2 linked regions of the Cohaesibacter gelatinilyticus genome follow. The protein of the gene in region 1 interacts with the protein of each later gene in a pairwise test. Links are inferred from orthologs where the notes say so. Each region holds a gene or a part of one and is shown on either strand. Other genes may lie near its edges. The genes, in order: hflC and ftsH.

Region 1 (11,909 bases):
GAAGCAGTTGGCCAGTTTCGCTACACGACAGTCGAAAATAACAGGACCGTCATAGTCAATCATCTCATCAATCGCTGCATCCAGCTCACTCGGTTTGTCGCATACAATGCCTTTCGCACCATAGGCTTCGGCCAGTTTGACAAAATCAGGCAGGGCTTCGACATAGGAATTGGACAGACGGTTACCATGGAGCAATTGCTGCCACTGACGCACCATGCCCATATATTCGTTATTCAGGATCATAACCTTGACTGGCAGACCATATTGAATGGCTGTCGACAATTCCTGAATATTCATCTGAATGGAAGCATCACCCGCAATATCAATCACCAACGCATCAGGATGAGCTGCCTGAACACCAACCGCGGCAGGGAAACCATAGCCCATGGTGCCAAGACCACCAGATGTCATCCAACGGTTCGGATCTTCAAACTGCAGATATTGGGCAGCCCACATCTGATGCTGGCCAACCTCGGTAGTGATATAGGTATTCTTTCCTTTGATCTTCTCATTCAAGCGTTGCAAGGCATATTGCGGCATTATGATATCGTCGTTCGGGCGATAAGCCAGACAGTCGCGCTTGCGCCAGATCTTGATCTGCTCCCACCAGTCAGCCTGCGCCTGTTTGTCTGGCGTCTTGCCAGAGGCTCGCCAAACACGAACCATGTCTTCCAGAATATGGCCTACATCACCAACGATTGGCAGGTCCACACGAACAATCTTGTTGATCGAGGATGGATCAATATCAATATGGATCTTTTTTGAATTTGGTGAGAAGGCATCCAGACGGCCGGTGATACGATCATCAAAACGTGCACCGATACACAACATGACATCACAATCATGCATCGCCATGTTCGCTTCATAAGTGCCGTGCATACCCAACATGCCGAGCCATTCGTCACCAGTGCCAGGATAAGCACCAAGCCCCATCAGAGTTGAAGTGATCGGGGCGCCGGTCAAGGCAACCAGTTCACGCAGCATTTGGCAGGCTTCCGGACCAGAATTGATCACACCGCCACCGGAATAAATGATCGGCTTCTTGGACTCCATAAGCATATCCACTGCGGAACGAATGCTATCCAGATCACCCTTTACCTGAGGATGGTAGGTCTTGTGACTGACATTTGTTGGCCCATGATAGGTACCTTCCGCAAACTGAACATCCTTTGGAATATCAATTACTACAGGACCTGGACGGCCGGAACGAGCGACATAGAATGCCTCATGCAGAACACGGGACAATTCCTCGACATTGCGAACCAGATAATTGTGTTTGGTGCAAGGACGGGTAATCCCGGATGTATCACATTCCTGAAACGCATCCGAGCCAATCAAAGCAGTCGGAACCTGACCGGTAATGCAGACCAGAGGAATGGAATCAAGCAATGCGTCAGCAAGGGCGGTTACAGCATTTGTCGCACCAGGACCAGAAGTCACCAGCATCACGCCAACCTTGCCAGTTGAGCGCGCATATCCCTCAGCGGCATGGCCTGCACCCTGCTCGTGGCGCACCAGAATATGCTGTAGCTCGTCTTGTTGGAAAATCTCATCATAAATCGGGAGAACAGCCCCACCGGGATAGCCAAAGACATGGTCAACACCCTGATCTTTCAGAGCTTGAATAACCATTTCAGCGCCTGTCATCTGCCGTGTCATTTATTCCATTCCTCAAAACTGCCAACAGTCCACATGTCTTATCATTCTTGCGCCAATAAAAAAGGGCCCGTCAGAGGCCCTAGATGCGCACTACTATTTGCAATGGTTACCCAACCATCACAGCAGCGCGCCTACTCACTAGAATGACAAGAATATTTCGCATAATCGACTTTTCGTTTCCATTCATTTCGCGAAGCAACCTAATGAGCTTCAAATAATTCGTCAAGTCATAAAGCCGTGGTTTTTAACGATTAGACCAGACTTTAGGCTAATTTCCACGTCTATTTTGCTGCATCCGCGCTTCAAAATGAGCAAATGCAGCATTTGCGGTCTCAAACACCGGCCAATCACCCATCTGGTTGCGGATCCAGGTCATCTGCCGCTTGGCATAGCGCCGAGTATCACGCTTGCATAAAGTGATGGCTTCATCAAGCGTCATCTTACCTTTGCTATGGTTTGAGAGATGTTCCACCCCGATTGCCTTCATGGCTGGCAGGATTGGATCAATTCCGAGCGCGCACATATGATTGGCCTCATCGATACCTCCCAGTTCAACCATTTGATCAAACCGATCCTCAATTTTTTTGTATACCACTTCACGAGGAGGACAGAGGACCAGCCGCCACGCATCTTGTACAACATTTACATCATGGCGCATGGCACTTTGCGCCTGCCAATAGAGCAAGGACTTTCCCGTTGCGTCATAGATTTCCAATGCACGCAAGATGCGCTGTGTGTCGCCAGGCTTTAATATTGCAGCCATGTCCGGATCTCGCTCGGTCAACAACTCATGCAAGGCTTCGGCTTCGCCCAGCCGTTCCTGTTCTACTTTCCAATATTCTCGGATCTCGGCAGGCACATCCGGCATATCATTCAAACCTTGCAACAGGGCCTTGAAATACAGTCCTGTCCCTCCGACCAAAATAGGACATCGACCTGAGGTACGAATATCCTTGATCTGCGCCACCGCATCATCCAGCCAACGCCCCACAGAAAAACGCTCACCTGGATCTACATACCCATAGAGCCGGTGCTCAACACCCGACATTTCCTCTTCGAACGGACGTGCAGACAGGATCTGCAAACCGTCATAGATCTGCATACTATCAGCGTTGACAATCACCCCATCAACCATTTGCGCAATCCTCAACGCCAAAGAAGACTTGCCGCTGGCGGTCGGTCCCGCTATCAACACAGCATCAGGGATGGAGTGGGTCATCATTTTCGTCCATTTGCCAAATCAATCAACCAGGCCAGATGCCTATGGCATTCTGAGCATTGCGGGGTTCCATGTCTTTTGTTCTGACCGCCATCAGCGCACCAGCCAGACCAGTCATCACATCCGATCTTGTGGCCAAAATTCAGTCACTCATCAAGGTGGATCACACAATTTCCTGGCTTATGCAGGATGTAGCAGTTGATTTTATCATTCCAGAACACCCTGACTTTGCCAATTTGCAGGCGGAAGTCAAAATTGCCCTTGCTCGGACTCCGGTCGATTTGACACTGCAACCGATTGACGGGCGCCGCAAACAGCTGCTGCTGGCTGATATGGATTCAACCATGATCCAACAGGAATGCATTGATGAGCTTGCTGATGAAGTTGGCCTGAAAGATAGTGTCTCCTCTATCACCGCTCGTGCCATGCGTGGAGAAATCGATTTTGAGCCAGCCTTGAAAGAGCGCGTAGCCCTTCTCAAAGGTCTGGATCTGTCCGTAGTCGACAAGCTGTTTGAAAACCGTATCACCTACACGCCAGGTGGCAAGACCTTGATCCAGACCATGAAGGCCAATGGCGCTTATTGCGCATTGGTTTCTGGTGGTTTCACTCACTTCACTTGCCGTGTACGAGCAGAACTCGGTTTTGATGAAGATCGCGCCAATCTGCTAATTGAGGAAAATGGGACACTCTCCGGTGAAGTTGGCATGCCGATCCTTGGCAAGGACGCAAAGCGGCAACGCCTTCATGAATTGGCGAAAGAGCTCAATCTCGATCTGAATCAGTCAATGGCCGTCGGTGACGGTGCCAACGATTTGGCGATGATTGAAGACGCTGGAGCCGGAGTGGCCTTGCATGCCAAACCAGCTGTCGCTGCTCAAGCTCGCTTCGTCATCGATCATGGCGATCTGACCGGGTTGCTATTCCTACAGGGATATAAAGCCGAAGAGTTCGTCACCAACTGATAGAGCGAAAGATTCAACTCGGACCTAAAAAGGGGCTAATCGGCCCCTTTTCTTTTATCCATGTCCAGATATCTATTCCTTTGGCAATCGAAGTGGGACGAACACCAACTCCCCACCATCAGGTCGCGCCAGCAAGAAGAGAATTGTCTGCTTACCTTCACTTTTGTGGGCTTGAACCCGCTTGGCCACATCTTCTGGTGTAGAGACGATTTCCTGATCCATCTCCACGATTACCATGCCAGCAGCTATGCCCTTTTCAGCAGCCTGACTACCTGGTTCCACAGCTTCCACCACAACCCCTTCAACGGTTGCTCCAAGACCGTGTTTCTTACGCTCTGCCTCCGTAAGAGATGTCAAACTCATTCCCAATAGTATGGGACTGGATTGTTCTTTTCTGCTCAACCTCTGCAAATCTTCACTCGCTTCAAGATGGCCGATTTTAACAGTCAAAGTCTGCCTCTTGCCCTTGCGAATGATGACAACTTTAACCTTGCGACCGATCTTGGTGTCCGCAACCATACGGGTCAGATCCCGAATGGTATCAATGTCACGCCCGTCAAAGCCAATCACAACATCACCTGGACGAATTTGGGCAGCATAAGCTGGTCCTTCTTCGTTCACCCAGGACACCAATGCTCCACGCACTTCATCAAGCCCCAACCCTTCAGCAAGATCTTCTGTTACCTGTTGAATGCGAATACCAAGCCAACCACGACGCGTCTCACCATATTCCTTCAATTGATCCAGAACATGCTGGGCAATCTCGGAAGGAATGGCAAAACCAAGGCCAATTGACCCACCAGTAGGTGAAATAATCGCGGTATTGATACCGACTACATTGCCATGCATATCAAACAATGGACCACCACTATTGCCTCTATTGATCGCAGCATCCGTTTGAATGAAATTGTCATAAGGTCCGGAATTGATATCGCGGTTACGGGCAGACACAATTCCGATGGTAACAGAACCACCCAACCCAAAAGGGTTACCAATGGCCATAACCCAATCCCCTACCCGCATGGTCTCCGACGGTCCAAATTTGACAGTTGGCAGAGGCTTGTCGCTATCTACTTTCAAAATGGCCAGATCGGTCTTGCTATCACGCCCCAGAATCCTGGCAATGAGCTGTTTGCCATCTGAAAACTTGACCGAAATTTCATCAGCATCAGAGATGACGTGATTATTGGTCACAATCAAACCGGACGGATCAATCACAAAACCCGAACCAAGAGATTGAACCTTTTGTTTGCGCTTTTTTGTAGCTCCATCTTTTTCAAAAAAATCTTCGAAAAATTCTTGGAACGGAGATCCTTCCGGCACTTGGGGGATAGGAATACCACGCCGTGTTTCGACCACTTGCGTGGTCGAGATATTGACCACAGCTCCCATCAACTGATCAGCCAGATCGGCCACCGATTTCGGTCCGCGCGCAGTCTCATGAGCATCAACGGCCGGAGCAACAAATACAGCGCCAAGAAAACCAAGTCCGATAGCAGCAATGGTGGTTCTCGCCCAACGTGCGAGCCAAAGAGCTTTCTTGTCCACCGAACGATTGTGATCGATATCGCAGCTGCTTCTCATAGACTTAATATCCTATATTACCTTCACCCTATCGTGTCATGTCTGAATGACAGAAAAAAGGTCAGTCAACTCAAATCCCGATCAAACCCACGTCAAATAATGGGCATTTCGCAAGGTCAAAGCTTGAACCATCACGCAAAAAGGCCTGCAGCTCATTTAAGCCGCAGGCCCCATTTTTATGAAGATCGGATCAGCCAGACAATCACAACTCCCAACGCCATGGCGATCACACCTCCAAGACGCAGATTGGAAGAAGGGATGGTCAACATCTCGACCATCATCCTCTTCATTGAGTCTGGAGCAATTGCATAAATCAATCCCTCCAGAACCAATACCAGCCCGATTGCCAGGCCCAGCTCAGTCATCAAAGCCTATCCTTTGCTGACCTTACTGCGCCGCAGGAGCAGATTGTTTTTGCGCGCCGCCAAAGAAGTCAAAGAATTCACCCTCTGGAGACAGAACCAGACGGGTATCTCCTTTTGCGAGGCTGCGTTCATATGCCTGCATGGTACGGTAAAACTCAAAGAAACTTGCATTTTTACCATAGGCAGCGGAGAAAATAGCATTCCGTTCCGCATCGCCTTCACCTCGAGTGATTTCAGAGTCACGCTTGGCATTTGCGATGATCACAGTCGCATCGCGATCAGCACGAGACCGGATTTGACGAGCAACTTTCTCACCATCGGCACGAATACCATTGGCTTCCTGCTGACGCTCTGTCTGCATCTGGCGATAAACAGCATCGGAGTTCTCGCGAGGCAGATCAGCACGACGAATACGATAATCGACCAGCTCAACACCCAGACGTTTGGTCTTGATGTTGACCGAGTCACGAATCGCTTCCACCAATTGATCACGCTTGTCACGAACAATATCACGGAAATCCAGATCAGCCGCACCATCACGCAAAGACGAATCCATGAAGCCGTTCAACTGACCTTCGAGGTTGATCAGGGTTTTGGCTTTCTGTTTGAACAGGATTGGATCTGTAATCTTGTAGCGAGCGAAGGAATCGATCACCAGACGCTTTTTGTCGGAGGCAATAACCTCACGTTCGGACTGTTCCAGATAACGCGCCCGCTTATCAAGATATTCCACGCGTTGAATGAACGGTATCTTGAAATACACACCCGCATCAGCAACCGCTTTTTCAATACGGCCAAACTGGGTGATCACAGCCTGCTCCATTGGATAAACAATAAAGACAGACATATAAACGCCAATCGCAACAAGACCGGCAACAAAAAGACTGAAAATAGCTTTACCAGACATGCTTAGTTCCCCGCCTTCTTGGTCAATTCATTAAGCGGCAGATATGGCACAACACCACTTCCTTCTCCGCCCTTGTTATCCAGAATGATCTTGTCAGAAGAACCCATGACTTTTTCCATGGTCTCCAGATACAAACGCTTGCGAGTGATATCCGGGGCTTTTTCATATTCGCCCAGAACTTTCATAAAGCGATCTGCCTGACCACGAGCTTCAGCCACAGTCTGCTCACGATAGGCGTTTGCAGCTTCCAAAATCTGTGCGGAACGACCTTCTGCTTCCGGCACAATCTTGTTGGCATAGGCCTGTGCTTCGTTCTGAAGACGGACATTATCGGCCTTCGCCGCCTGCACATCGCGGAACGCATCAATCACTTGTTCAGGTGGCTCGACATCCTGCAACTGAACCTGAATGATGTTGATGCCAGCTTTATAAGTATCCAACATCTTCTGGGTCAATTCCTGCGCGGCCAACTGAACAGCAGGACGATCACCAGTCTGGATCTCATCCATGGTGTTCCGCCCCACCACTTCACGCATTGCCGATTCTGCAACCTGTTTCACAGCCAAATCAGGACTGGCAACATTGAACAGATATTGCTCGGGATCCTTGATGTTCCACTGAACCTTGAAGTCCACATCAATGATGTTTTCATCACCAGTCAGCATCAAGCTTTCTTCGGGTACATCCCGACGGCTGGTGCCACGATTGGACGTGAATTCACGCGATCCAATGGTGATATCGCGAATCTGATCCACATTGACGGTCTCTGCACGACCAACTGGATATGGCAGATTATAGTTCAAACCCGAGGTTGACACGCCAAAAGGCTGTCCAAGAACCATCTCGACACCCAGCTCACCTTCCTTGACGGTATAAAAGCCGGTTGCCAGCCACAAAGCTGCAGCACCGATAGCAATCAGGCCAATGCCCTTGCCACCAAGAGAACCGCCACCTTGGCCTCCGCCAGGAAAAGCACGTTTCAGCTGCTCTTGACCTTTGCGGATCATATCTTCCAGATCTGGGGGATTGGGGCCGGAATTCTGTGGTCCTTGTCCCCAAGGTCCACCATTGTTACCGCCACCTTTCCAGGGGCCTCCGCCACCGCCATTCTGATTGCTCCAAGGCATAGTCTATCCTTATGTTAGGAACCAATTGACCCAAATGTTTGTGCTCTTTTATATCCGCGGTTGTAAAGAAGCGGTTACAAGGCATGCAGCATCATTCGAGCCATTGTGCAAATTTCGTTCGTGAAAACAAAGTGGTGAGCAGCGAGATGAAAATCAAGAGGAAATAGGGACAAACTCGCCACTTTTGGTGAATAATAGCCCAATATTGAACACAGCAGGGAGTTGCCCGACAATAATGGCTTCCCAAAGAACCAAAGCAAGCATCAATCATGCACAATCAAAGAACTGCCGATCATCCGAATCCTTCCCCTCACTCACGCTCGGTGGGAGAAATGATGAATCTTGGGCCACAAAGTCAAAAATGGTTGAAGGAGCTGGAGATTCATACTGAAGAAGATCTGCGCAAGCATGACATACTCGATGTCTATCTTGAGCTAAAGGCCCGCCATCCTCAAAAAACCACGCTCATGATGTTGTGGGCGCTGCAAGGCGCATTATTGGACATGAACTGCATTTATCTGCCAGCAGAAATCAAGGACCAGCTGAAAAAAGAGCTAGCCGAACGCAAATAACAAAACCAATCCCGCTCTATCGACGCTCATAAATGGCAAAAGTCATGGGCGCACTATCCCGCTCCCCTTGCATCGTTTCATCTTTGGAGATCTGCTTCCATACCTGCTCATCAATATCTGGAACAAAGGTATCGCCTTCAGGTTCTGCATGAACATGGGTGACATAGAGACGATCAGCCCGATCCCAAAGAGCTTTATAAATTGACCCGCCGCCAATCACTGCGATCTCGTCAACGCCCTTCACATCGGCATCTTGTTCACAAATTTCCATCGCATTCTCAATGGATGAGGCAATCAGAATTCCTTTGGCAGAGAAAGTCTCATCACGGGTAATGACCACATTCGCACGCCCCGGCAAGGGTCGCCCAATGCTTTCAAAAGTACGCCGTCCCATCAACAACGGCTTTCCCATAGTCAGAGCCTTGAAGCGTTTCAAATCGGATGAGACATGCCAGGGCATGTCATTATCCTTGCCAATCACCCCGTTATCGGCCACGGCAAAATGAAATACTATTTTGGGCTGGCTATTTTCCTGCACCATTACACGGCCACCTCACCGGCAATATGCGGATGCGGGTCATAATCGCTCAACTCAAAATCCTCATATACGAAAGAAAACAGATCTTTTCGCTCTGGATTGAGCCTCATTTTCGGTAAAGAGCGGGTATCACGGGTCAATTGCAAACGCGTTTGCTCGAAATGATTGGAATAGAGATGTGCATCCCCCAGAGTATGAACGAAGTCACCAGGTTTCAGGTCGCAAACCTGGGCAATCATCATGGTCAACAAGGCATAAGATGCAATATTGAACGGTACGCCAAGAAAGACATCAGCCGAACGCTGGTAGAGCTGGCAAGATAACTTGCCATCCGCCACATAGAACTGGAACAGGCAATGGCAAGGAGGCAAAGCCATCCGCTCGACGTCTGCCGGGTTCCACGCAGTCACCATCAAACGACGACTATTGGGATTGGTCTTGATCTGCCCCACCAACTGACTGATCTGATCGATTGTGCCGCCATCACGTGCAGGCCAGCTGCGCCATTGATGGCCATAAACAGGCCCCAAATCACCATTCTCATCGGCCCATTCATCCCAGATTCGAACCTTGTTATCTTTCAAATAAGCAATATTGGTATCACCAGCCAAAAACCACAAAAGCTCATGAATAATTGAACGCAAATGCAGCTTTTTGGTCGTGAGCAACGGGAAGCCGTCACTTAGATCAAATCGCATCTGATGGCCAAAAACGGAGCGTGTACCAGTGCCGGTGCGGTCGCCCTTATCGACGCCGTTTTCCAATATATGACGCATAAGATCGAGATAGGCCTGCATGATCGCTCCTTGAAAGCATGGATTGGATATTCGCTATTTAGCCGATTCGACGCAGCAATAACCAATTCAAATCGTGGATGGTTTTCATTCCCCCCCTTTCTTTCCCGTAAGCCGCACCCTATATTCAAAATGTCACTCACGTGACTATGGCAATAAATGGCCTCTGTAATAAGCCTATCGGACCCGGGGGCGGTACCCGGCGCCTCCACCATAAGAACCGTCTTCTCCATCAGAGAGTTGGCGATTTTTATGATGGGGGCGAAATAGGATCGACGAGGGTGTAAAAATTGTGTTTTTGCTCGGCATTGTACCACCGTTATCGGGCTAATTTTGTAGTTGCAAACGACAACTATGCAGGGTCACGCCTCGCTGCTGCTTAAGCAGTGCGGTAACCCACTGAACTCCTAGTCGGTTTGCTCGGCTAGGCGGGGTTCGGAGGCACCTGGCAACAGAAGCCTCCACTGATTTTCCAAACCTTAGGGCCCGTCCGTGCGAATGATACAGGAACCGCGGTCCGTGAAGGGAGAACTCCATGTCCGAAGACCTGATCCGTTATGATATTCTGGCACAAGACGCCTTACGCGGTGTGGTCAAAAAGGTTTTGACCGAAGTGTCCGGCACTGGTCTTCCTGGAGAGCATCATTTTTATATCACTTTCAATACGCAAGCCCCTGGCGTACGTATTTCCCCGAGATTACTGGGCAAGTATCCCAAGGATATGACCATCGTTCTACAGCACCAATTCTGGGATATGCAGACCAGTGAAACTGCCGTTGAAATCGGCCTGTCTTTCGACGGCATCCCGGAGAAGCTCTATATTCCTTATACCTCCATCATTTCTTTCATTGATCCCAGCGTGCATTTTTCACTGCAGTTCGAGGTTGAAGAGGAATATGACGAGGATGAAGAAGATGAAAATCTGATCTCTGAAGAAGAACAGGACGATATTATCCTCTCGGTGATTGGTGACGTTGACGAAGAAAAAAGCGAATCGCCAAAAAGTACCAAGGACGACAAAGATCAGGCAGCTGCAAATGCCGAAAACAAAGATGCAGAAAATGTTGAAGAGAAAGATGGTGACAAAGGTGAAAGCGAAGCAAAGCCGGAAGGTGCAGAAGTTGTATCTCTGGATGCATTTCGCAAAAAGTGAACCCCCGACCGGATATATCTCACGCACCATCACGTCATCAGCTGACTTTCAAGGAGGCTTTCATGGCAGAAATCATCAATCTGCGGCAGGCCCGCAAGGCAAAGATACGCACTGAAAAAGACGTTAAAGCCACCGAAAATCGTCGTTTACATGGACGCAGCAAACAAGAAAAGCAGCAATCCAGAAATGAAGCATCCAGACTGAAGCAACATCTGGATGGTCACAGATTGAATTCTGCAAATTCCGATGAACCGGAATAGATAGAAAGAGATGCAAAAGCACTCCGTCACCATTTCTGGCCACCGCACCTCCATCAGTCTGGAAGACGAGTTCTGGATTGGTCTCAAGGCCATTGCTGCCACACGCAACAGATCTCTGGCAGATGTCATTCGCCAGATCGACAAGGATAGAGGAAGTACAAATCTGTCCTCCGCCATCAGACTGGCTGTGCTCAACTTTTATAAAGCACAGATTCAACCCACTCCTTCTCCGGATAACGAAACATATCAGTCCAACTGAATGATCAAATCAGGCGACTGACGCAGCCGCTCGAACAGATCCTGTTGGCTTCCCCGCTCATATCCCAATGAAACCCCACGCGCCGGAGCTTTGGGTAAAATCCTCAATCGATTGGGCAACACCTGAATTGCGTCAGCACCGACAGTTTCATCTGCCGAAACAATGGTGCCGGTGGTTTCAATTCCACCAGTAACTATCCCATTTTGAGCACTGAAAGACAAAGGGTCAGCTGGCTGATCACTGGATTGACTACCTTGCTGCAATGGTGCCAATGGCTTGATCTCAATACCATTCGGATCAAGTTCATCGGGGTTGATCCATTCTTTACGCGGTTTTCTCTGTTTGCGACGCAACTCCTCAATCCGCAAGCGCTCTACCTCTTGCAGACGCAAGAGTTCCTGACGAGCAGCTTCAGCTTTGCGAGCCTCTTCAGCTTTACGCTCTTCCTCAGCCAAGCGAACTTCTTCCGCCTCTCGAGCCAACCGGGATTCTTCTTGTTGTCGTGCA
Region 2 (11,948 bases), on another replicon or contig:
CAGCCTGCCAAAAAGAAACGTGATTTTGACGCCAATGCTCTGAAGGCTTTGGTGAACAAAGCCGACGAGGCCGCACCACAAAAGACGTCTTCTGAGGCTAAGAAAGCATCCTTTGGGTCACGCACTGGCAAACAGGCAGCCGCCATGACGCAGAGTGAAATTGATAGCCTGCGAGCCCAGGTCAGTGAGTGCTGGAGCCCGCCTGCTGGAGCGATTGATGCAGGAGAGCTGCGTATTCGCTTGCAGTTCCGTATGGATCGGTCTGGCAATGTGGTTGGCCAGCCGGAAATTCTTGCCGGGCCTCCTGGCAGCTTTGGCTATGCGGCCTCCCGTGCAGCGGTCCGTGCAGTGATGCGTTGTGCTCCTTATCAATTGCCCGCTGATAAATATGACCTTTGGAAAGACACAATTTTGAATTTTGATCCGTCTGACATGTTCTGATCTAATATTGGAAATGTGGCTGGAGATTTTGGAAATACGCTCAATTGGTATTCTGGCGAATTGAGACACAGTTTGAGAGACAGACAAGGAAGAGCGAAATGCGAAAAATCACATCACGATGGAGCGCTGGTTTGAGCCGCCTTGTTCAACGAAGCCTGTCTATGGCTCTTGCCCTCATGGCGCTGGTGGCTTTTGCTTCACCCGGTCACGCCTTGATTGAGATCGACATCCGTCAGGGTAATATTCAGCCGATGCCGATTGCAATCCCGAGCTTTTCCGGTGTGCCGCAAGGCGCGCAAATTGCACAAGTCGTGGAAGCGGATCTGAAACGATCCGGTCTTTTTGCTCCGCTGGATAAAAACACCTTTCTGGAAAAAGGCCTGACTTCGTCTTCTTCTCCTTCCTTTGCCAACTGGACCGTATTGAATGCGCAGGCTCTGGTAACCGGTACTGTGACGCAAGAAGCTGATGGCCGTTTGAAAGCGGAATTTCGTCTCTGGGATGTTTATGCTGGTAAGCAAATGACCGGTCAGCAATTTTTCACCGCACCAAAGAATTGGCGTCGTGTAGCGCATATCATTGCTGATGCGATCTATGAGCGTCTGACCGGCGAAAAGGGATATTTTGATACCCGTATCGTATATGTCGATGAGAGTGGTCCGAAAGCCAATCGCGTCAAACGTCTTGCTATCATGGATCAGGATGGTGCCAATGTGCGCTATCTGACCGATGGTCGGGATCTGGTGCTAACACCACGTTTCTCTCCAACCCGTCAGGAAGTTACCTATATGGCGCTGGAAGATGGGCAGCCTAAGGTTTATCTGCTCAATCTTGAAAATGGTCGCCGCTCCAATGTAGGCAAGTTTCCGGGAATGAGCTTCTCATCTCGCTTTTCTCCAGATGGCCTGAGCATTGTGTTGAGCTTGCAGCAAGCGGGGGATGCGAATATTTACCGCATGGATTTACGCAATGGTAAAATCACGCGTTTGACCAATTCCGCTTCCATTGATACCAGCCCGACTTTCTCGCCGGATGGTCGTCAGATTGCGTTTGAATCTGATCGCGGGGGGCGTCAGCAGGTTTATGTGATGAATTCTGATGGAAGCAATGTGCGTCGCATCAGCTTCGGTCAGGGCAGCTATGGTACGCCGGTCTGGTCTCCTCGTGGAGATTTGATCGCCTTTACCAAGCAATATAAAGGTCAGTTCCAGATAGGTGTGATGAAGACGGACGGATCTCGTGAGCGTATCCTGGCTGATGGCTATCACAATGAGGGGCCTACTTGGGCACCCAATGGTCGCGTGTTGATGTTCTTCCGTGAAAGCCCTGGTGCAGGTGGTGGTCCGAAGCTCTATAGCATCGATCTGACTGGTCGCAATGAATATCAGGTTCCAACACCAGCCTTTGGTTCTGACCCTGCATGGTCACCATTGGTAGAGTAGGGTAGTTGCCCTGATATCACAGTGGCGAATAGCGACTGGAATGTAGTTTGAACTGCCTTAGTCTGGCCACCTTTCTATCCGAGAGGTGGCCAATCTTATACCAACGAGGGAGAACAATAACTCATAGGATGCTTTTCGATTGTTTGCTGACAAGGCAGCTTTTGACGGACAATACCGGGGTATTTTCCGAGAAAGGTAACGATGTTCAGCGAGCAATCGAAAAGCATCGAAGGCCGAATTTTCAGGCTTTGTGGACTACGTCTCTGCTACCTTTTGGTCAACCAGACCAGGGCGGCATCAGCTCCTTGCCACAAAACCTGAAAAGTTCGGTCATATGAGCTATTCTTTCCCCTCGTTGGTATTCTTTGTGTGTCTGGTTTTTCAGTCTATGAGATTGGGTTCCACCCATTAGGCAAATGTTAACCATCTTTGCCAACGCAGGGTTAACCAGTTTAGCTCATACTTGATCAACCTTATTTGGGCTGCGACCCATGATGTTTGGGCGATTGCCCTATGGAAAATTGAGGACAGCTATGTTGTCAAAAAAAGCCTCCACTCCCGTTCGTGCTGCTCTGGCCATAGGCCTGCTGGGCGTTCTTGCTGCTTGTTCTGCCAATCCAGATAAAATGGCCAATCCGGGCCTTGCGAACAATGCGACACCGGGTTCGACCCAGGATTTTGTGGTGAATGTGGGCGACCGCGTCTTCTTTGATACCGATAGTTCCGATATCAATCCATCATCTCAGGCGACCTTGGACAAACAGGCTCTATGGTTGAACCAGTATGGCAATTATCGTGTTGCCATTGAGGGTCATGCTGATGAGCGCGGTACTCGCGAATATAACATCGCTCTCGGTGCTCGCCGTGCCAATTCGGTTCGTAATTACCTGGTCTCCAAGGGTATTGCTTCCAACCGCCTGATGACCAAATCTTTCGGTAAGGAGCGTCCCGTTGCGGTGTGTAACGATATTTCCTGCTGGTCTCAGAACCGTCGAGCAGTGACCGTGTTGTCTAACTAGTGTGGTGGAATTGAAATAGGTATCATTTATCGGCAGGTTCGTTTGCCTATTTCAATTCCTAAAACCACACTAGAAACATATATTTGCTAGTCACCCTTTTGAATCTAAAGTTCGTTCGGTACTCGCTGTTCAATGTGACGAACTTTAGATTCGGGTGACTAGTGTCTTCACGCTATCCCTGATCTCGTGATCAGGGCTCCAGACGGGGCGCTACGCGCTTGCCTATCGGCCGCCACAAAAGCGCTGTCGCTTTTGTGGGTAGCTGCACGTCAGGTGGGTTTGGTGACTCGCTTGATTGAGGATTTGAAAACCGGCTCCATGGGGCCGGTTTTTGTGTTTTTGATATCACACTGCTTCCGATGAGCATCACTTTACCAACTTGATCATAATTTTGCCCCATCAAACTGGCATGAGGGTGCAACAGTGCAAAAGAAGCCGTTAAAACACTGTCCGCAATTGGTGAATTGCAAGCTTTGTTTTAACTCCTTGTTTTGAAGCGAGTTCTTATCCGAAAAGTGCTTCAACTTTTCGGGAACAGGCTGTAAGCTCGCTTTCATTGCTGCTTGAAGGCCATTCACTTCATGGCCAGCGCATTCCTGAATTTGATTTCTGTAATGGGGATTTTGATGATCAGAACATTGGCAACCGCGACTGCTTTTCTACTTGTTGGGGCCAGTTTGGCCGGTGCGGTCAACCCCACCAATTGGAGCGAGTTGGAACAACGGGTTAGTACGATGGAAACCCAGATGCAGCGTGCGCCAATCCCGCCACTGCCTATTCCTTCTGGTCCATCTGCATCAACTGCACCAAGTCAGCAGCGTATTGTTGTGGCTCAATCTGCCGCCAATCTGGCTGTGCGCGTAGATCGGCTGGAAAACCAGTTGCGCATTTACAATGGTCAGATCGAAGAGCTGAACTTCCGAATTCGTCAAATGCAGGAACAGCTTCGCCGTTTTCAGGAAGATTCCGAGTTTCGTTTTCAGGATCTGGAAAGGGGAGGCAGCAAAAAGCGTCGTAAACAATCTCGCGCAAAGCCAAAGCAACAAGCACCAAGTCAGAATTTCGAGCAGTTGGGAACGCCACCACAGACTTTGGGTAGCTTGAATGGTGCTCAGCCCAATTTTGGTAGTGCCGCCAATCAGGCTATTGGTGGTGCCGGTGGGTCTGGGCCAGTTGATCTTTCCAGCATGCTGAACGGAGGTGCGGCTGTGCCGGGTGCCACCTTTCCAGGCGCCAACCCAATAAATCCTGGTTTGGGAAATGTTGCGCCGTCCAATCAGGTTGCGTCTCTGACAGGTGATCCGGTTACAGACTATGATCAAGCCTATGGTTTGGTGCTTCAGGGACAATATGGGCAGGCGGAAGGGGCTTTTCGTCAGTTCATAGCGTCTTACGGGACACATCAGCTTGTTGCCAATGCCCACTACTGGATTGGTGAGAGCCAGTTTCAGCGCCGCGATTATCGCGGAGCGATCGAGACTTTCCTGAATGCTTATTCTACCTATCCTCAGGCACAGAAGGCACCGGATATGCTGTTAAAGACGGGGATGTCTCTACGTCAAATCAAGGAACGTGAGGCGGCTTGCGCCACCTATGAAGAGTTGCTGGCCAAATATCCCAATGCATCTGCAGGTGTGCGCCAGAAGGTGCGCTCTGAAATTAAAAATGCCAAGTGCTAAAACATCTGGGCGTTCATCCGTTTCCATGCCATGGCCCGATGATCTGAAAGAGCGCATCACTGATGATGCACTCTATTTGCCGGAAGGTCCCTTCTCTGGCTCTGTTCTTTCGTCCCTTTTTGATGAAATCCCCTCAAAGCAAGATGGAATGTTGCTGGCGGTTTCCGGTGGACCTGATTCTCTTGCGCTTGTTATGCTGTGTTATGCTTGGCGATCACGGTTGGGACATCAAATTCCGATATATCTGGCGACAGTCGATCATGGTTTGCGCGAAGAAGCACATGCAGAGGCCGAGTATGTGGGTGAACTTGCCCAATGCCTTGCTCTGCCTCATGCGATCTTGAACTGGCAGGGCGATAAATCTTCTTCCAACTTGCAAGGCAAGGCGCGAGAAGCCCGCTATTCCTTGCTGGCCGACCATGCCCAATCGTTGGGTGTAAAGACGATTGTGACGGCCCATCATATGGATGATCAGGCTGAAACTTTCCTCATGCGGCTTTTGCGTGGATCGTCTGTGCGTGGTTTGAGTGCCATGCGCCCTGCTCGTGTTCTGAATGGCTTGATCCTGGCACGGCCTTTGCTCAAGCATTCCAAGCAGGAATTGCAGAACATTTTACAACGGTTTGATTTGAATTGGTGTGAAGATCCCTCCAATGAGAGTATCAGGTATCTCAGGGTGAATGTACGCAAGACCCTGATGCCCGTTCTTAAACGCTTTGGAGCAGATGCATCACATTTCTCAAGAACGTCGGAACGCCTTCTGCGAGCGGAAGAGGCGCTAAATTCTGTAACATTTGAGAAATTTTCCGCTCTTATGACGCCTGTGGTTGGTAGGGCTTTGGTTTGCAATATGATAGATTATTGCCTGTTGGCCGAGGAATTTCGCTTGCGTCTGTTGCAAGAGGCACTTTTTCAGGTTGCCGGTCCGGGATATCCTTGCGGGGAGCAAAGTCTGATCTCTTTGGATCAAGATCTTGTTCTATGGGATGATGCTGAAAGAAGAGTTCGCAAAAAGACGCTGGGAGCTTGTTGCTTTGCGATTTCCGGACAGCGACTATGGGTTTATCGTGAGCCAGGGCGAAAGCCTATCCTTGCAAAGCTATCGGTGGGTGAAGATTTTGATTGGCAGGGGCTATGGAATGTCCATTACCCTGATGATCGGAATATTGGGGCTCTTACATTGTCGCCTTTGGGTGAGCGTGGCAGACAAAAACTGCTGCAGACCGGTCTGTTGAAACAGGAATCACTGGTTGCGATGGAGGCCTTGCCTGCGGGAGTGATTGATGCTTTGCCTAGCGCATGGCAAGAAAATCGGCTGAAATTTGTGATGGATTTACCAGAAATAGCAAAGGCGACGGGATGTCCTCTTGAATTTTCTGAAAAAAACACGAGATTTACGAAAAATGGGTGAAGTGGGTAAACCATTTCGCATTATTTAGGGAACAAAGCCGCCTCTATGCCTTGGCAAGGGCGTGTTCGATGCCTAAATTCAAATGAAATGTAAGGATCGGCTCGTCAATTGCTTGGCACAGGCGACAGACGGGCTGCTGATACTTCCCAAAAGGAACCAAGGGAAAACATATGAACGCGAATTTCCGCAGCTTGGCATTGTGGGTGATTATTGGACTGCTGCTTATTGCATTATTCCAATTGTTCCAGAATCCATCCCAGCGCACCAATAGTCTGGAAATCCCCTTCTCTCAATTTGTAAGTGATGTGGAGCAGGGGCGGATCAAGGACGTCACCATAACAGGTCAACAGGTTACTGGTCATTTGTCAGATGGTGGCTCTTTCCAGACCTTTCTGCCAGAAAATGACACCACGCTTATTCCGCTGTTGACCAAGAATGGTGTTGCCATCACCGCCAAGCCGGAGACCGAAAGCTTCTCTTTGCTTGGTGCCCTGATTTCCTGGTTCCCGATGATCCTGATTTTGGCTGTATGGATATTCTTCATGCGCCAGATGCAGGGCGGTGGCAAGGCAATGGGGTTTGGTAAATCGAAGGCCAAGTTATTGACCGAAGCTCATGGCCGTGTTGTCTTTGATGACGTGGCTGGCGTGGATGAAGCCAAGGAAGATTTGGAAGAGATTGTTGAATTCTTGCGTGATCCGCAGAAATTCCAACGTCTTGGTGGCCGTATCCCACGCGGTGTTCTTCTGGTGGGCCCTCCGGGCACTGGTAAAACCTTGCTTGGTCGTGCCGTTGCTGGTGAAGCCAATGTGCCTTTCTTCTCCATTTCCGGTTCCGACTTCGTGGAGATGTTTGTCGGTGTTGGTGCCTCTCGCGTGCGGGATATGTTCGAGCAAGCAAAGAAGAATGCTCCATGTATCATCTTCATCGATGAGATTGATGCTGTTGGTCGCCATCGCGGCGCTGGCCTTGGTGGTGGTAACGATGAGCGTGAGCAGACTCTGAACCAGTTGCTGGTTGAGATGGATGGCTTTGAAGCCAATGAGGGCGTGATCCTTGTTGCTGCGACCAACCGTCCTGACGTTTTGGACCCGGCTCTCATGCGTCCGGGTCGTTTCGATCGTCAGATCGTTGTACCCAATCCTGATATCACCGGCCGAGAGAAGATCCTCAAGGTTCATGTGCGCAATGTGCCTCTGGCTCCGGATGTGGATCTGAAGACGCTTGCCCGTGGTACGCCTGGTTTCTCGGGTGCAGACTTGATGAACCTTGTCAATGAAGCTGCGCTTTTGGCGGCTCGCCGGGATCGTCGTCTTGTCTCCATGCAGGAATTCGAGGATGCCAAGGATAAGGTCATGATGGGTGCTGAGCGTCGGACGCTTGTCATGAGCGACGAGGAGAAGAAGCTGACCGCATATCACGAAGCCGGCCATGCCTTGGTTGCACTGCATATGCCTGCCTCGGATCCCATTCACAAGGCTACCATCATTCCTCGTGGCCGTGCTCTTGGCATGGTGATGCGTCTTCCTGAAAAGGATCAGGTCTCGCTGACTCGCGCCAAATGCAACGCTGATCTGGCTGTGGCTATGGGTGGTCGTGTCGCTGAAGAGATGATCTTTGGTTATGACAAGGTGACATCAGGGGCGACTGGTGACATTCAGATGGCAACCCGTCTGGCCCATGCCATGGCCACGCAATTTGGTATGTCTGATGAACTGGGGCCATTGCTCTACTCAGAAAACGAACAGGAAGTCTTCCTCGGACATTCTGTTGCCCGTCAGCAGCATGTCTCCGATGATACGCAAAAGCTGGTTGATAGCGAAACCAAACGTTTTGTTGAGACTGGTCTGGAAACCGCTCAGAAAATCCTGACGGATCACAAGGACGAGCTGATCATCATTGCCGAAGGTCTTTTGGAATATGAGACCCTGTCCGGTCAGGAAATTCGTGATCTGATTGATGGCAAACCGCCAGTTCGTGAAGATGATGATGAGCCGACCACACCAAAAGGATCTGCTGTCCCATCTGCTGGTGCTGTCAAGAAAGGCAGCGACAAGGGCGATGAAAGTGATGATGGCATGGAGCCTCAGCCATCGTCTTGATCTGAGATATTCCTCAGGTTTTCAAGGTAAGATTAACGCAAGGGCGCTCTTGACAGAGAGCGCCCTTTGCTGTTTCCGAGCGTCTGATTTTGGCAAAAACCGATTTTATATGCTTCTGTTTAGCGGTTTTTAATCTTGCTTGTTACATTTGAACACAAAGATTGATTGTAAAGCAGCTGGATCTTCTCACTCTGGCAAGAAAGATGAGTTAGAAGAGGCCAAGCCAGATTTGATCTGATCGCTATGTGAAGAATGAATGGAAAGGTCGGAACGGACGATGGGTAAGTATTTTGGGACTGATGGCATTCGGGGATGCGCAAACTCCTATCCTATGACAGCCGAGATTGCCATGAAGGTTGGTATGGCAACTGGCAAGCTGTTTCGGCGGGGAGATCATCGTCACCGGGTCGTGATCGGCAAGGATACACGTCTGTCCGGTTACATGCTTGAACCAGCCCTCACGGCAGGTTTTACCTCGATGGGTATGGATGTGTTTTTGTTGGGACCAGTGCCAACACCTGGCGTTGCCATGCTGACACGTTCGTTGCGTGCAGATCTCGGTGTGATGATTTCCGCCTCCCATAATCCATTCAATGACAATGGCATCAAGCTGTTTGGTCCGGATGGATACAAACTTAATGACGAGCTGGAAGCCAAGATCGAAGCTATGCTGGATCAGGACATGTCCAGCCAGTTGGTAAAGCCCGAGCAATTGGGGCGGACCAAACGTATTGAAAGTGTCTACGATCGTTATATTGAATTTGCCAAACGCACTCTGCCACGTGCCATGTCTCTGGATGGTCTACGGGTTGTCGTTGATTGTGCTCATGGCGCTGCCTATCGTGTCGCGCCGGATGCTCTATGGGAGTTGGGTGCCGAGGTCGTGAGCATTGGAGTTGATCCGAACGGCTTCAATATCAATGACAAATGTGGGTCTACCCATGTTGATGTCTTGATCGACAAGGTCAGGGAAGTGCGTGCGGATATCGGCATCGCGTTGGATGGTGATGCGGACCGGGTGATCATTGTCGATGAAACCGGCCATCGGGTTGATGGTGATCAGCTTATGGCTGTGGTTGCGGAGAGCTGGGCCAAGGAAAATCGCTTGTCCGGTAACGGTATTGTCGCGACTGTCATGTCCAATCTTGGTCTTGAGCGCTTTTTGGGCGGTTTGGGGCTGGATCTTGCGCGTACCAAGGTTGGTGATCGGTATGTTGTGGAACATATGCGTCAGCATGGTTTCAATGTGGGAGGTGAACAGTCAGGCCATTTGGTTCTCTCTGATTATTCTACCACGGGAGATGGTTTGATTGCTGCTTTGCAAATTCTTGCTGTGGTCAAGAAGATGAACAAGCCTGTGAGCGAGGTTTGCAATCGCTTTGAACCTGTGCCTCAGCTTTTGAAGAATGTGCGTTATAGCAGCGGTGCACCGCTTGAAATGGACAATGTGAAAGCTGCTATTGTCTCGGGTGAGGAGCGTCTTGGTAATTCAGGCCGTCTTGTGATCCGTCCATCAGGGACCGAACCTTTGATCCGCGTTATGGCGGAAGGCGATGATCATGACCTGGTTGAGCTGGTTGTCGATGACATTTGCGATGAGGTACGGAAGGTCAGCCAGGGCTGATATTTGAATTAGCGTTGCTGGTTGGAAGCATAGTGATTTGTGGATGAGGCGTCGGGCGATTGTCGGGCGCCTTTTCTATTGCTCAAGATCAGGCCTGTCAGAATGATGATGAAGCCTATCCATGCGAGGTTGTTCAGGCTTTCTCCCAAAAACAGAATGCCGCCCAACGTGGTAAGAGCCGGAATAATATAGTTGCTGGTGGTCACGAAACTGGCTGAAGTTTCCTGAAGCAAGATGAATAGAACGATAGAGGCAATGGCTGTTGGCACCAGACCCAGGTAAGCCAGAATCAACCAGCTATGAAGAGGCGTGGTTTCAATTGATATTTCAGGATTGAAGATCCAGCATGCAATGAGCAACATGAGCGCGGCGATCAGTACGACTACTGTTGCTTTATCGATATTATCTGCCTGTGGCATACGGCGTGTTAGTACTCCACTGGCCGCATAGCAGAAGGCTGCAAGGAAAATTGCCAGCTGGCCTATGAGCTCCATGGTGTCTGTTGCAGAGTTGCTGGAAGATGTTTCTGTGGTTCGCCAAGGGTTGATGACGAGGATGACCCCGATGAAACCCAAGGTGAAGCCGCCAAGTTTGATACGGGTCATCTTTTCATCTGGCAATAGCAGGTGAGCCAACCCCAGAACAATCAGTGGAACGGTTCCCATCAAAATTCCGGCAACTGATGAGGTGGTGAATTGGGTTCCCCAAGCGATCAATAGGAAAGGGGCGGCAGAGCTGAGCAATCCCAGTAAAATCAGCCACAAAGTGTGATGCCAGCCAAGGCTCCAGGGTTTTTTGTAAAAAACCAATCGATAGATGATGAGAATGATCGCGCCTCCGGTCAGTCGCCCGGCTGTCACCCATAAGGGAGGGATCTCCAGAACTGCGACGCGGGTCAAAATGATGGCCGAACTCCAGGAAAGAATCAAAAAGAGCAGAAGGAGCCAGTGACGCGCGGTAATTATGGGCATTGAAGGGCCTTGTAGGAGGGGAGCATAAGCTGTGCGGGGAGCCTAGAGGATTAAACTGGAGAGTGCAAACTTACCGAATAATGCGGCTGGTAAGGATTTGTTAAGATAAAATTTTGCAATTTGCATGAATATATATTCTAATTCTTATCATGACTTGTGTATTTGGTGTTGTTAACCTTAATTGTTGTAGTTAATCGAGTATTAAGGAAATTCTGCGATCTTTTCTCTTGAGTAAATATCTCAAATGCTTGTTCAGACATTTGTATCGAGAGGAAAATGAGATGAGCAGCCTCAAAAGAAATCTGTTTTTGAGTGTGTTCGGGGCCGCTATGTCCGCTGGCGTTGCTATGGCAGCGGATTTGCCAACTCCCCCGGTCATTGAATATGAGCCAGAGACTTTGGTCGAGATTGGTTCCAGTTGGTATCTGCGTGGCGATATTGGCTATGCAGCTTACAGCAATCCGGATGCTTCGTGGCAGGATCCTACCAACGGCCATCGTGCATTCATTAAGGAAGAGATTGACAATGGTTGGTTGATTGGTGGTGGTTTCGGCTATTACTTCAACGAACATCTACGTGCTGATGTTACGGTTGACTATCGCCATGAAGCCAAGTTCAAGGGCATGGTGGGTGGCTGTGGTGGCTGTTCTGGTGGTTATTCCAATGAGTCCGCCAAATTCAGTGCATGGACCTTGATGCTGAACGGTTACTATGACTTCGGTACCTGGAATTCCGTAACACCATATGTTGGTGCCGGTATCGGTCTGACTCATTTGACCCTTGGTGGTTATGCGACCAGTAACGGTGTGCCATTCTCTGATGGTGACAATACCAATTTTGCATGGAATCTGATGGCTGGTGCCGTGGTTGACATTGAAGAAGGTTGGAAATTCGATGCCAATTATCGCTTCCTGTCCATGGGTGAAGCCAAGACTGGTACTACATTTACAAATGGTACCAATGCCCAGAACCCTGTGAAGATTGAAGATATTTATGCGCATGAATTCCGTGTAGGTCTGCGCTACGATCTGGACTAAGGGTTTGTTGTTTTCCCTGGAGCAGGTGCGACGTCGCTCTTGGGCAGATCAAATGCACGGTTCCAGGAGCTGACTTTGGCTCCTGGTGGGAAAGTCAGGATGCCAAATCCTCTCGAAAAGGCGATCATCTCTGGATGGTCGCCTTTTTCGATTTTATCAATATGATTACACCATGCTGCTCAAAAGTTATCAACATGACGAGAATGATAGGCACCTCGAAAA

The links.
Region 2: the proteins of hflC (region 1) and ftsH interact in binary tests that used the Escherichia coli proteins (3 or more experiments, as listed by UniProt). The link is inferred for Cohaesibacter gelatinilyticus from one-to-one orthologs.

Annotation. Positions count from the first base shown.
Region 1 is NZ_OBEL01000001.1:2,070,336-2,082,244, forward strand. What follows is about bases 4,758-7,655. They hold hflC (protease modulator HflC), read right to left. Parts: upstream 6,700-7,655; coding sequence 5,815-6,699; downstream 4,758-5,814. Other genes in these bases: CRO57_RS09440 (Do family serine endopeptidase), read right to left, coding at 4,758-5,427; CRO57_RS09445 (DUF2065 domain-containing protein), read right to left, coding at 5,604-5,792; hflK (FtsH protease activity modulator HflK), read right to left, coding at 6,702-7,655. Outside these bases: CRO57_RS09425 (acetolactate synthase 3 large subunit), read right to left, coding at 1-1,659; tRNA (adenosine(37)-N6)-dimethylallyltransferase MiaA, read right to left, coding at 1,928-2,878; phosphoserine phosphatase SerB, read left to right, coding at 2,950-3,843; more of CRO57_RS09440, read right to left, coding at 3,916-4,757; more of hflK, read right to left, coding at 7,656-7,826; CRO57_RS09460 (TfoX/Sxy family DNA transformation protein), read left to right, coding at 8,159-8,398; CRO57_RS09465 (dihydrofolate reductase), read right to left, coding at 8,415-8,939; CRO57_RS09470 (thymidylate synthase), read right to left, coding at 8,939-9,733; CRO57_RS09480 (SspB family protein), read left to right, coding at 10,266-10,883; CRO57_RS09485 (DUF4169 family protein), read left to right, coding at 10,946-11,143; CRO57_RS09490 (ribbon-helix-helix domain-containing protein), read left to right, coding at 11,154-11,402; CRO57_RS09495 (AsmA family protein), read right to left, coding at 11,390-11,909.
Region 2 is NZ_OBEL01000006.1:295,709-307,656, reverse strand. Bases 5,692-8,628 are described here. They hold ftsH (ATP-dependent zinc metalloprotease FtsH), read left to right. Parts: upstream 5,692-6,162; coding sequence 6,163-8,094; downstream 8,095-8,628. Other genes in these bases: glmM (phosphoglucosamine mutase), read left to right, coding at 8,372-8,628; tilS (tRNA lysidine(34) synthetase TilS), read left to right, coding at 5,692-5,992. Outside these bases: CRO57_RS20980 (cell envelope biogenesis protein TolA), read left to right, coding at 1-441; Tol-Pal system beta propeller repeat protein TolB, read left to right, coding at 540-1,883; peptidoglycan-associated lipoprotein Pal, read left to right, coding at 2,417-2,902; tol-pal system protein YbgF, read left to right, coding at 3,484-4,581; more of tilS, read left to right, coding at 4,568-5,691; more of glmM, read left to right, coding at 8,629-9,718; CRO57_RS20940 (DMT family transporter), read right to left, coding at 9,727-10,689; CRO57_RS20935 (outer membrane protein), read left to right, coding at 10,971-11,726. UniProt on the Escherichia coli protein: Acts as a processive, ATP-dependent zinc metallopeptidase for both cytoplasmic and membrane proteins. Plays a role in the quality control of integral membrane proteins.